Linked DNA regions of Cohaesibacter sp. ES.047. The protein of the gene in region 1 interacts with the protein of each later gene in a pairwise test. Links are inferred from orthologs where the notes say so. Each region holds a gene or a part of one and is shown in the gene's direction. Other genes may lie near its edges.

Region 1 (3,007 bases):
GAACCACCATCGCGCGTGAGGATCTGGGGGGCAGCAATCACGCCGCCGGCCCGGCTGCGGATACGTCCTATTGGGATGTGGATCATGCTGCTTACGGCCCTGTCAGCGAAGAACCAATGAGCCGTTTTGCTCAATTGGCCTCCGCGAATCTGGGAGCGGCGAATGCGCTCATTCCACAAGTTACCCATCACGACCGCGCCGATGTTTCTGCAATCGAAGCTCTTCGCAAGGAGCTCAAACCAGAGGCGCAGGCGCGCGGTGTCAAGCTCACGGCGCTGGCCTTTCAGGCCAAGGCGCTGGCAAGGGCCTTGCGCGCGTTCCCTCGCTTCAATGCCTCGCTGAGCGCCGATGGCAAGACGTTGATCCTCAAGGGTTACGTCCATATCGGTATTGCTGTCGATACGGCGCACGGACTGATGGTTCCTGTCGTCCGCGATGTTGATCGCAAGGGCCTGTGGCAAATCGCGGCAGAGATCACCGATCTCGCCACCCGCGCCCAGAGCCGCAAGATCGCTCCCGAAGAGATGGGCGGCGCATCGATGTCGATCTCCAATCTGGGCGGCATAGGCGGGCTTGGCTTTACCCCCATCGTCAATCCGCCTGAAGTGGCAATCCTTGGGATCACCCGCACCGAAACCGTGACCGTTTGGGATGGTGGCACGGCACGCCCGGTGGACATGGTACCGCTCGATCTGAGCTATGATCACCGCGTCATCAACGGTGCCGATGCGGCTCGTTTCATGAGTTATATGGCAGGGCTGATCGCCGATCCGCGCCGGATGATGGTCTGAGGGGGTGGAGATGGCTGACAATCACGCCGATCTGATCGTTCTTGGCGCAGGCCCCGGTGGCTATGCCTGCGCCTTTCGTGCGGCCGATCTTGGGCGCAAAGTCGTCCTCGTCGATCCACGCGCCGCATTGGGAGGCGTCTGTCTCAACGAAGGTTGCATCCCATCGAAGGCGCTGCTTCATGCCGCTGAGGTTATCCGTGAAACACGACATGGCGGCGACTGGGGGATTTCGACAGGCAGGGTCTCGGTCGATCTGGACAAATTGAGAGACAAGAAAGACGGGATCGTTGCGACGCTGACAGACGGCCTCACTGGCCTTGCCAAACGGCGCAAAGTTCAAACGGTGCGCGGCACCGCCAAGTTCACGAGCGCGAAAAGCCTCGACATCGACGGAGCGGCATGGAGCTTTGATCAGGCAGTGATTGCTGTTGGTTCGACGCCGGTGCAATTGCCCGGCTGGCCGAACGATGATCGCATCTGGGACAGCACCGCCGCGCTAGAGCTACGGGACGTGCCCAAGGCGCTTGCCATCGTAGGCGGCGGCATCATCGGGCTGGAAATGGCCACGGTCTACGCGGCCCTTGGCGCGAAGGTGACCGTTATCGAATTCATGGACCAGATCGCCCCCGGCGCTGACGTCGAGGCGGTCAAGGTCCTGCATTCCGCGCTCGTAGCCGAAGGCGTGACGATCCATACGGGCACCAAGGTCATAGAGGTCAAAGCTACAAAATCCGCGCTCAGCCTAACATGCGAAGGCGGGTTTGGCGGCACGCTCAAGGCGGATGCCATCATTCAGGCCGTTGGCCGCCGCGCGAGCGGCTACTTGGTTGCACCCGAGGCCGCAGGCGTCGAGATCGACAACCGCGGTGTCATCGCTGTGGACCGCACCTGCCGCACAAACGTGGAGGGGATTTTCGCCATCGGCGATGTCACGGGCAACCCGATGCTGGCCCACCGCGCCACGCATCAGGGCCATGTCGCCGCCGAGGTCGCCAGCGGGCACGCCGCGGCGCTTGATACAGACCTGATCCCATCGGTGGCCTACACCAGCCCCGAGCTGGCCTGGGCCGGGCTGACCCAGGCGCAAGCCAAAGAGCTCGGCGTCGCCCATCAGGTTGCCAGCTTCCCCTGGGCCGCAAGCGGGCGCAACCTCAGTTCGGGCGGTGGCGAGGGGATGACCAAGCTTGTCTACTGCCCCGAGACGAACCGCCTGCTTGGCGCAACGATCGTGGGCCGAAACGCGGGAGAGCTCTTGGCCGAATGCGTGCTGGCGATGGAAATGGGCGCAACGCTAGAAGACATCGCCCTGACGGTACATGCACACCCGACCCTCTCCGAGACCGTCACTTTCACGGCAGAGCGTGCGCTCGGCACGTTGACGGACCTCTGATATGACAGGGCCCACGATCGACCTGAACGGAAAGACAGCCCTCGTCACCGGAGCGAGCCGAGGGATCGGATTGTCGATCGCACAGGTGCTGGCACGCTCTGGCGCCGATGTGATCGGGCTTGGCACGTCGATCACGGCGCAGGCGCTGGAGGGGGCCTTTGCGGGCTTGCCCGGTGTGTTTCGGCCAATGGATTGCGACCTCTCCGAAAGGGATCAGATCAAGGCGTTGCTCGCGCAACTGGATGACGCAGGAGCCGAGATCGACATCTTGGTGAATAATGCTGGGATCATCCGGCGGAACCACGCAGCCGAGCACAGCTTGGAGGACTGGGATGCCGTGATGGCGGTCAACCTTGATGCGGTTTTCCTGCTCAGCCGTGCGCTCGGCGCGCGTATGCTGGAGCGCGGCGGTGGCAAGATCGTCAACATCGCCTCGGTCCTGTCATTCCAGGGCGGGGTCCTTGTACCCGGCTATGCCGCGGCCAAGGGTGCGATTGCCCAATTGACCCGCGCACTGGCAAATGAATGGGCGCAAGGCGGTGTCAACGTAAACGCCGTCGCGCCTGGCTATGTAGCGACGGACAACACCGCCGCTCTACAGGCTGACGAAGACCGCAGCGCTGCTTTGATGGCTCGCATACCCGTCGGCCGCTGGGGGCGGCCCGAAGAGATCGCCTGGCCGGTCGCTTTTCTGGCAAGCGAACTGGCCGATTTCATACACGGCACAGTTCTGCCCGTCGACGGCGGCTGGCTATCTCGCTAGGCTTGAGAGCACTTTTCAAGTGTCCCACTAACGAAAGCCGAGTTTGAATTTGGCTCAGATTGC
Region 2 (3,121 bases), 1.8 Mb from region 1 along the record:
GAGCCGAAAGGTCTGACCTTGTGGGAAGGCCAGTTTGGCGACTTTGCCAATGGCGCACAGGTGGTGTTTGACCAGTTCCTGACCTCGGGCGAACGCAAGTGGCTTCGCGCGTCTGGTCTGACTGTTCTGTTGCCTCATGGCTATGAAGGGCAGGGACCCGAGCATAGTTCGGCACGTCTGGAGCGCTTCTTGCAATCCTGTGCCGAGGACAACATTCAGGTCGCCAACTGCACGACCCCGGCCAACTATTTCCATATTCTGCGCCGGCAGGTGAAACGCAGCTTCCGCAAGCCGCTGATCCTGATGACGCCGAAAAGCCTTCTGCGTCACAAGCGGGCGATTTCGAACCTTGCGGAACTGGGTGCAGGCAGCACCTTCCACCGGGTTCTGTGGGACGATGCGGAGATCCGGCCCAATCAGGAAATCAAGCTCACCACTGACGACAAGATCCGTCGGGTGATCCTGTGTTCGGGCAAGGTCTATTATGATCTGTACGAAGACCGTGAAGAGCGCGGCATCAACGATGTCTATCTGCTTCGTGTCGAACAGCTCTATCCTTTCCCCGCCAAGACCCTGATCAAGGAGCTGTCGCGCTTCAAGCAGGCAGAAATGGTCTGGTGTCAGGAAGAGCCCAAGAACCAGGGTGCCTGGTTCTTCGTAGAGCCTTACATGGAATGGGTTCTCAATCAGATTGATGCGAAAACCAAGCGAATGTCCTATGTGGGTCGTCCGGCATCCGCTGCTACGGCAACGGGTCTGATGAGCAAACATCTCGCTCAGTTGAAGGCCTTTCTTGACGATGCGTTTGCCGAGTAAACGGCTGACTGACTTTAATGAAATGTGAGAAGAAAAATGGCAACGGAAATCAAAGTCCCAACTCTGGGCGAGTCAGTGACCGAAGCAACCATTGGTCAGTGGTTCAAGGCAACCGGTGATGCCGTTCAGGCCGATGAGCCGCTGGTTGAACTGGAAACCGACAAAGTGACGATCGAAGTGCCGGCACCTGTTGCTGGTACCTTGGGTGATATCGTCGCGCCAGAAGGAGAGACCGTCGAGGTGGGCGCTCTTCTTGCGATGCTGAACGAAGGGGATGGGGCTGGCGCAGCACCGGCAGCTTCCTCCTCGGCTCCAGCCAAGGAAGAAAAACCTGCTGAAGCCCCCGCTCCAGCAGCCAAGGAAGAGTCCAAGTCGACCTCCATGCCGCCCGCTCCGAGCGCTTCCAAGATGATGACCGAGAACAAGGTCGATCCGGACGCAGTCTCGGGCTCTGGCGTGCGCGGTCAGGTGCTTAAGGGCGATGTGATCAATGCAATCGCATCGGGTGCGACGGCTCCGGCCGGTGCATCGGCTCCCTCAGCGGCTGCGCGTCCGTCTTCGAAGCCGGATGATGCTGCACGCGAAGAGCGTGTGCGCATGACCAAGCTGCGCCAGACCATCGCTCGCCGCCTGAAAGATGCCCAGAACACGGCTGCGATGCTGACCACGTTCAACGATGTGGACATGTCGGCGGTCATGAACCTGCGCAAGGAATATAAAGACCTGTTCGAGAAGAAACATGGCGTTCGTCTCGGCTTCATGGGCTTCTTTGCCAAGGCTGTTTGCACCGCGCTGCAGGAAATTCCTGCAGTGAATGCCGAGATCGATGGCACGGATATCATCTACAAGCACTTCGTCCATCTGGGCGTTGCCGTCGGTTCGCCGCGCGGTCTTGTGGTGCCGGTGGTTCGCGATGCCGACCAGATGTCGATTGCCGAAATCGAGAAGGCAATCGGTGAGTTCGGCCGCAAGGCGCGGGATGGTCAGTTGACCATGGACGAAATGCAGGGTGGCACCTTCACCGTTTCCAACGGTGGTGTTTATGGCTCGATGATGTCCACGCCGATCCTCAACGCACCGCAGTCCGGTATTCTGGGCATGCACCGCATTGAAGAGCGTCCGGTGGTTCGCGATGGTCAGGTTGTCATCCGTCCGATGATGTATCTGGCGCTCTCCTATGATCATCGTGTTGTCGATGGCAAGGAAGCCGTGACCTTCCTCGTGCGCATCAAGGAAGCTCTTGAGGATCCGCAGCGTCTCGTTCTGGATCTCTAGAGTTGAATGCTCTTTTCGGTGACGGGGCCATGTGTGCCCCGTTTCCATTTGCATCCTGTCCGGGGTTGGGCGTCCATTGACCAATTCCGTTTAGGCCTGATGCATGATATGGGCAAGGCATGAACCCTGTTCGCAGAAATGCATAAAAAGCACCGAAAAGCATCGTTTCAAACCCATCCGCTAAGCCGGATCGTCTTAAAAACGCTCTAGGTCCCCCGATGAGGGGAACCCCAAGGAGAGATGCCGTTGGCCGTCGCGTTGAAAATTGGAAGCTGGCTTTGTGCCATCTTCATGATTTTTTCGGCCATCGTCTGGCTGGTCGGCGGATTTCTGGTAACCAATGCCCTGTCCAACAATGCCGGGGGGACGGTGCCGGGTCTTGATCTGATCCCTGCTACCTTTTGGCCCTTTCGCGCCGTTGTATCGGCAATCGGTGTGGTTGGCGCGGTGACTCTTGTCTTGTCGCGCCGGACCTTCTTTCGAGTGATTGCGCTGTGGTTAGCGCTTGAACTCATTCTTATCGGCTGGCTCTATGCGAGCGGTTTTCTTGCCTCTCAATTTAACAATCTTGAAAGCGTGCGCAATCTTGCGATTCTGCAGATGTGCGGTCTCAGTGTGGTGATTTTTTCCTGGGTGAAACACAACACGCTCTTTCGATCCGGAATCCTTCAGGAGTGAATGAAATGTCTTATGATCTTGTGGTGATTGGTACAGGCCCCGGTGGCTACGTGTGTGCGATCCGCGCCGCCCAATTGGGCATGAAGGTTGCTGTGGTCGAAAAACGCAAGACCCACGGTGGCACCTGTCTCAATGTTGGCTGTATCCCGTCCAAGGCCTTGTTGCATGCCTCGGAGCTTTTTGATGAAGCCGGGCACGATTTTGCCAACATGGGCATCAAGGTCGGCAAGCCCGAGCTTGACCTCAAAGATATGATGAAACACAAGCAGGACGTGATCGACTCCAACGTTGGCGGTGTCGAGTTTCTGCTCAAGAAAAACAAGATTGATGTGTTCCATGGCGCAGGCAAGAT
Region 3 (3,167 bases), 2.3 Mb from region 1 along the record:
ACCCTCACGGTCTCACAATTCTATGAGCCCCTCGCTCAGGACGCCCCGCCGGAAGACCGTGTCTTGGCCGAGGACACGCCCACGATCAGCCATTTTGACACGCTCGAACAGGCACTCAAGGCCTTCGATCTGGCCGGAGGCGGGGATCTCGCCGTTCTCGACCCGTTGGACAAGACACGGATCATCGGTTGGGCACGTCAGGTGACTGCCCTCAAGTTTTTCAACGACATGCTCATTGACTCTCAGGTCGAAGAGCACAGATAAGTCCTAAGCGAAGATGCCAACAACGAGAAAAATCGTCAGATTGGCCCCTGACAAACCACATTTGTTGCTATAATGTTCTTCAATTGGATTCGCTGCTCACCCGGCTCGATCCCCTTCTTTGCGCCAACAGGACCCAACGCCCTATATGCCTGATCTCTTTGCCACCCCAGCTCCGCCACCCTCGTTCGAATCGAACGAAGATGATCAGGAAGGAATTCGCGCCAAGCTCGCGCGCATGCAGCCCACACCCTATCTGGATGGCCTCAATCCGGAACAGAAGGACGCCGTGGAAAGCCTTGACGGCCCCCTTCTGGTGCTCGCTGGCGCGGGAACAGGCAAGACGCGGGTGTTGACCACCCGCATCGGACACATCCTCTCAACGCGCCGCGCTGCACCTTGGCAGATCCTGTCGGTGACCTTCACCAACAAGGCCGCGCGCGAGATGAAAGACCGCATCGGCAAGCTCATCGGCGGTTCGGTAGAGGGTATGCAATGGCTGGGGACGTTCCATTCGATCGGCGTCAAAATCCTGCGCCGTCACGCCGAACTGGTTGGCCTCAAGTCCAATTTCACCATTCTTGATTCGGACGACCAGATCCGCCTGATGAAACAGCTCATTCAGGCGCATGGCCTCGACGAAAAGCGCTGGCCCGCCCGCCAGCTCGCAACTGTGATCGACGGCTGGAAAAACCGGGGCCTCACGCCCGATCAAGTGCCACAGGACGAAGCCTTCCACTTTGCCCAAGGCAACGGAATCAAGCTCTATACGGCCTATCAGGCGAGGCTCAAAACCCTCAACGCCTGCGATTTCGGCGACCTGCTGCTCGAATGCTTGCGCCTGTTTCGCGAAAATCCGGACGTCTTGAAAAGCTACCACAACAAGTTCCGCTATATCCTCGTGGACGAGTATCAGGACACCAACGTGGCGCAATATCTCTGGCTGCGCCTGTTGGCCCAATCAAACCACAACATCTGCTGTGTCGGCGATGATGATCAGTCGATCTATGGCTGGCGCGGCGCCGAGGTCGACAACATCCTGCGCTTCGAGGAAGATTTCCCCGGAGCCAAGGTGATCCGCCTTGAGCGCAATTATCGCTCAACCGCCCACATCCTTGCCGCCGCCTCGCATCTCATCACGCACAATGAAGGCCGTCTGGGCAAGACCCTGCATCCACAGATCGAGGATGATGAAGCCGAAAAGGTCACCGTCACCTCCGTCTGGGATTCGGAAGAAGAAGCTCGCTCCATCGGTGATCAGATCGAAACGCTGCAACGGCGCCAGCACGAGCTCAATGAAATCGCCATTCTCGTGCGCGCCTCCTTCCAGATGCGTGAGTTCGAAGACCGTTTCATCACCATGGGCCTCAACTACCGTGTCATCGGCGGCCCTCGCTTTTATGAACGCGCCGAAATCCGCGATGCCCTCGCCTATTTCCGGGCGCTCGTTCAGCCCGCTGATGATCTCGCCTTTGAGCGCATCGTCAACACGCCCCGTCGTGGCCTCGGCGACGCCACCGTGCGGCAAGTCCATGCCCTTGCCCGCGATCAGGAAATCCCCCTGATGGAAGCGGCAACCGAGATCGTTGGCACAGAGGATCTCAAACCCCGCCCACGCAATTCTCTGAAGTCCCTGCTCGGCCAGTTCAACCACTGGCGCACCCAGTTGCCGACGATGAAACACACCGAGCTGGCGGAGATCATTCTTGACGAGTCCGGCTACACAGAGATGTGGCAAAAGGACAAATCCCCCGACGCACCGGGACGCCTCGAAAACCTCAAGGAACTCATTCGTTCCATGGAGGAATTCGATTCCCTGCCCAGCTTCCTTGAGCATATTGCCCTCGTCATGGATCGCGATGCAGGCGAAAGCAACGATGCGGTTTCGATCATGACGCTCCATTCCGCCAAGGGGCTGGAATTCAACACCGTCTTCCTGCCCGGCTGGGAAGAAGGCTTGTTCCCCCATCAGCGCGCTTTGGACGAATCCGGCACACGCGGCCTCGAAGAAGAACGCCGTCTGGCCTATGTCGGCATCACCCGCGCCAAGAAACGGGCCAAGATCTATGTCGCCTCCAACAGGCGCATCCATGGTCTGTGGCAGAATTCCATCCCCTCGCGCTTTCTCGATGAATTGCCGATCAAGCATGTGGATGTCGAAGAGAGCCAATCCACCTATGGCGGCTATGGTGCCTCCGGTGTTGGCGGCTCGATCTATGGCAAAAGCCGGTTTGGTTCCTCCGACCCCTTCGAAGGCTCCTACGAGACGCCGGGTTGGAAACGGATGCAGGCCAACAAGGCCAACCGCAGCCGTGAGAAAAACCCGCGCCAACCGGGCCGTGGGTCTTCGGTTATCGAGGGCGAACTGGTCGCCAAGAGCGTGTCCGAGGGCCCGGCCCGCTACAAGGTGGGCGAGCGTGTGTTCCATCTTAAATTTGGCTATGGCGAAGTGAAATCGGTTGAGGGCAACAAGCTGACCATCCAGTTCCAGACCGGCGTGAAGCGCGTGCTGGATTCCTTTGTCGAGAAGCACTGAGCCCCGTCACACCTTGTCTTTGTTGCCCGGACAGGCTATCGACAGGCGGATAACGCCAAGTGAGAGCTGATCTATGCCCCAATATCTCTATGCCGAAGGCAATGCCGACGAAATTCAGGCCGCCGCCAAACATCTGGAAGCCGTATTCGAGGAAGACGGCTTTGCCATCTCCAATTTCGAAATCGATGAGGAGCGCGGTCTCTGGGCCCTGTCGCTCTATCCGGCCGAAGAAGGGGTAAGCGATACCTACAAGATTGCTTTGGCCGAGCTTTCATCCCTGTCCATGGCGCTGCCCCTCAAGATCGAGGAACTGGGGGACATCGACTGGGTGACCAAATCCCTTGAGGGACTTGTTCCCGTCGAGGCAGGT

What was found.
Region 2: the proteins of lpdA (region 1) and odhB interact in binary tests that used the Escherichia coli proteins (3 or more experiments, as listed by UniProt). The link is inferred for Cohaesibacter sp. ES.047 from one-to-one orthologs.
Region 3: the proteins of lpdA (region 1) and CPH65_RS23260 interact in binary tests that used the Escherichia coli proteins (3 or more experiments, as listed by UniProt). The link is inferred for Cohaesibacter sp. ES.047 from one-to-one orthologs.

The regions. Positions count from the first base shown.
Region 1 is NZ_LT907844.1:2,754,597-2,757,603, forward strand. What follows is about bases 140-2,991. They hold lpdA (dihydrolipoyl dehydrogenase), read left to right. Parts: upstream 140-801; coding sequence 802-2,181; downstream 2,182-2,991. Other genes in these bases: CPH65_RS12570 (2-oxo acid dehydrogenase subunit E2), read left to right, coding at 140-791; CPH65_RS12580 (SDR family oxidoreductase), read left to right, coding at 2,183-2,944. Outside these bases: more of CPH65_RS12570, read left to right, coding at 1-139. UniProt on the Escherichia coli protein: Lipoamide dehydrogenase is a component of the glycine cleavage system as well as of the alpha-ketoacid dehydrogenase complexes.
Region 2 is NZ_LT907844.1:934,803-937,923, forward strand. What follows is about bases 6-2,971. They hold odhB (2-oxoglutarate dehydrogenase complex dihydrolipoyllysine-residue succinyltransferase), read left to right. Parts: upstream 6-852; coding sequence 853-2,091; downstream 2,092-2,971. Other genes in these bases: CPH65_RS04190 (2-oxoglutarate dehydrogenase E1 component), read left to right, coding at 6-816; CPH65_RS04200 (hypothetical protein), read left to right, coding at 2,338-2,769; lpdA (dihydrolipoyl dehydrogenase), read left to right, coding at 2,775-2,971. In the rest of the region: more of CPH65_RS04190, read left to right, coding at 1-5; more of lpdA, read left to right, coding at 2,972-3,121. UniProt on the Escherichia coli protein: E2 component of the 2-oxoglutarate dehydrogenase (OGDH) complex which catalyzes the second step in the conversion of 2-oxoglutarate to succinyl-CoA and CO(2).
Region 3 is NZ_LT907844.1:5,017,197-5,020,363, forward strand. The notes cover bases 92-3,103. They hold CPH65_RS23260 (ATP-dependent helicase), read left to right. Parts: upstream 92-409; coding sequence 410-2,797; downstream 2,798-3,103. Other genes in these bases: CPH65_RS23255 (chloride channel protein), read left to right, coding at 92-264; CPH65_RS23265 (50S ribosomal protein L11 methyltransferase), read left to right, coding at 2,871-3,103. Also shown: more of CPH65_RS23255, read left to right, coding at 1-91; more of CPH65_RS23265, read left to right, coding at 3,104-3,167. UniProt on the Escherichia coli protein: A helicase with DNA-dependent ATPase activity. Unwinds DNA duplexes with 3'-5' polarity. Translocates on single-stranded DNA with 3'-5' polarity. Initiates unwinding more efficiently from a nicked substrate than double-stranded DNA.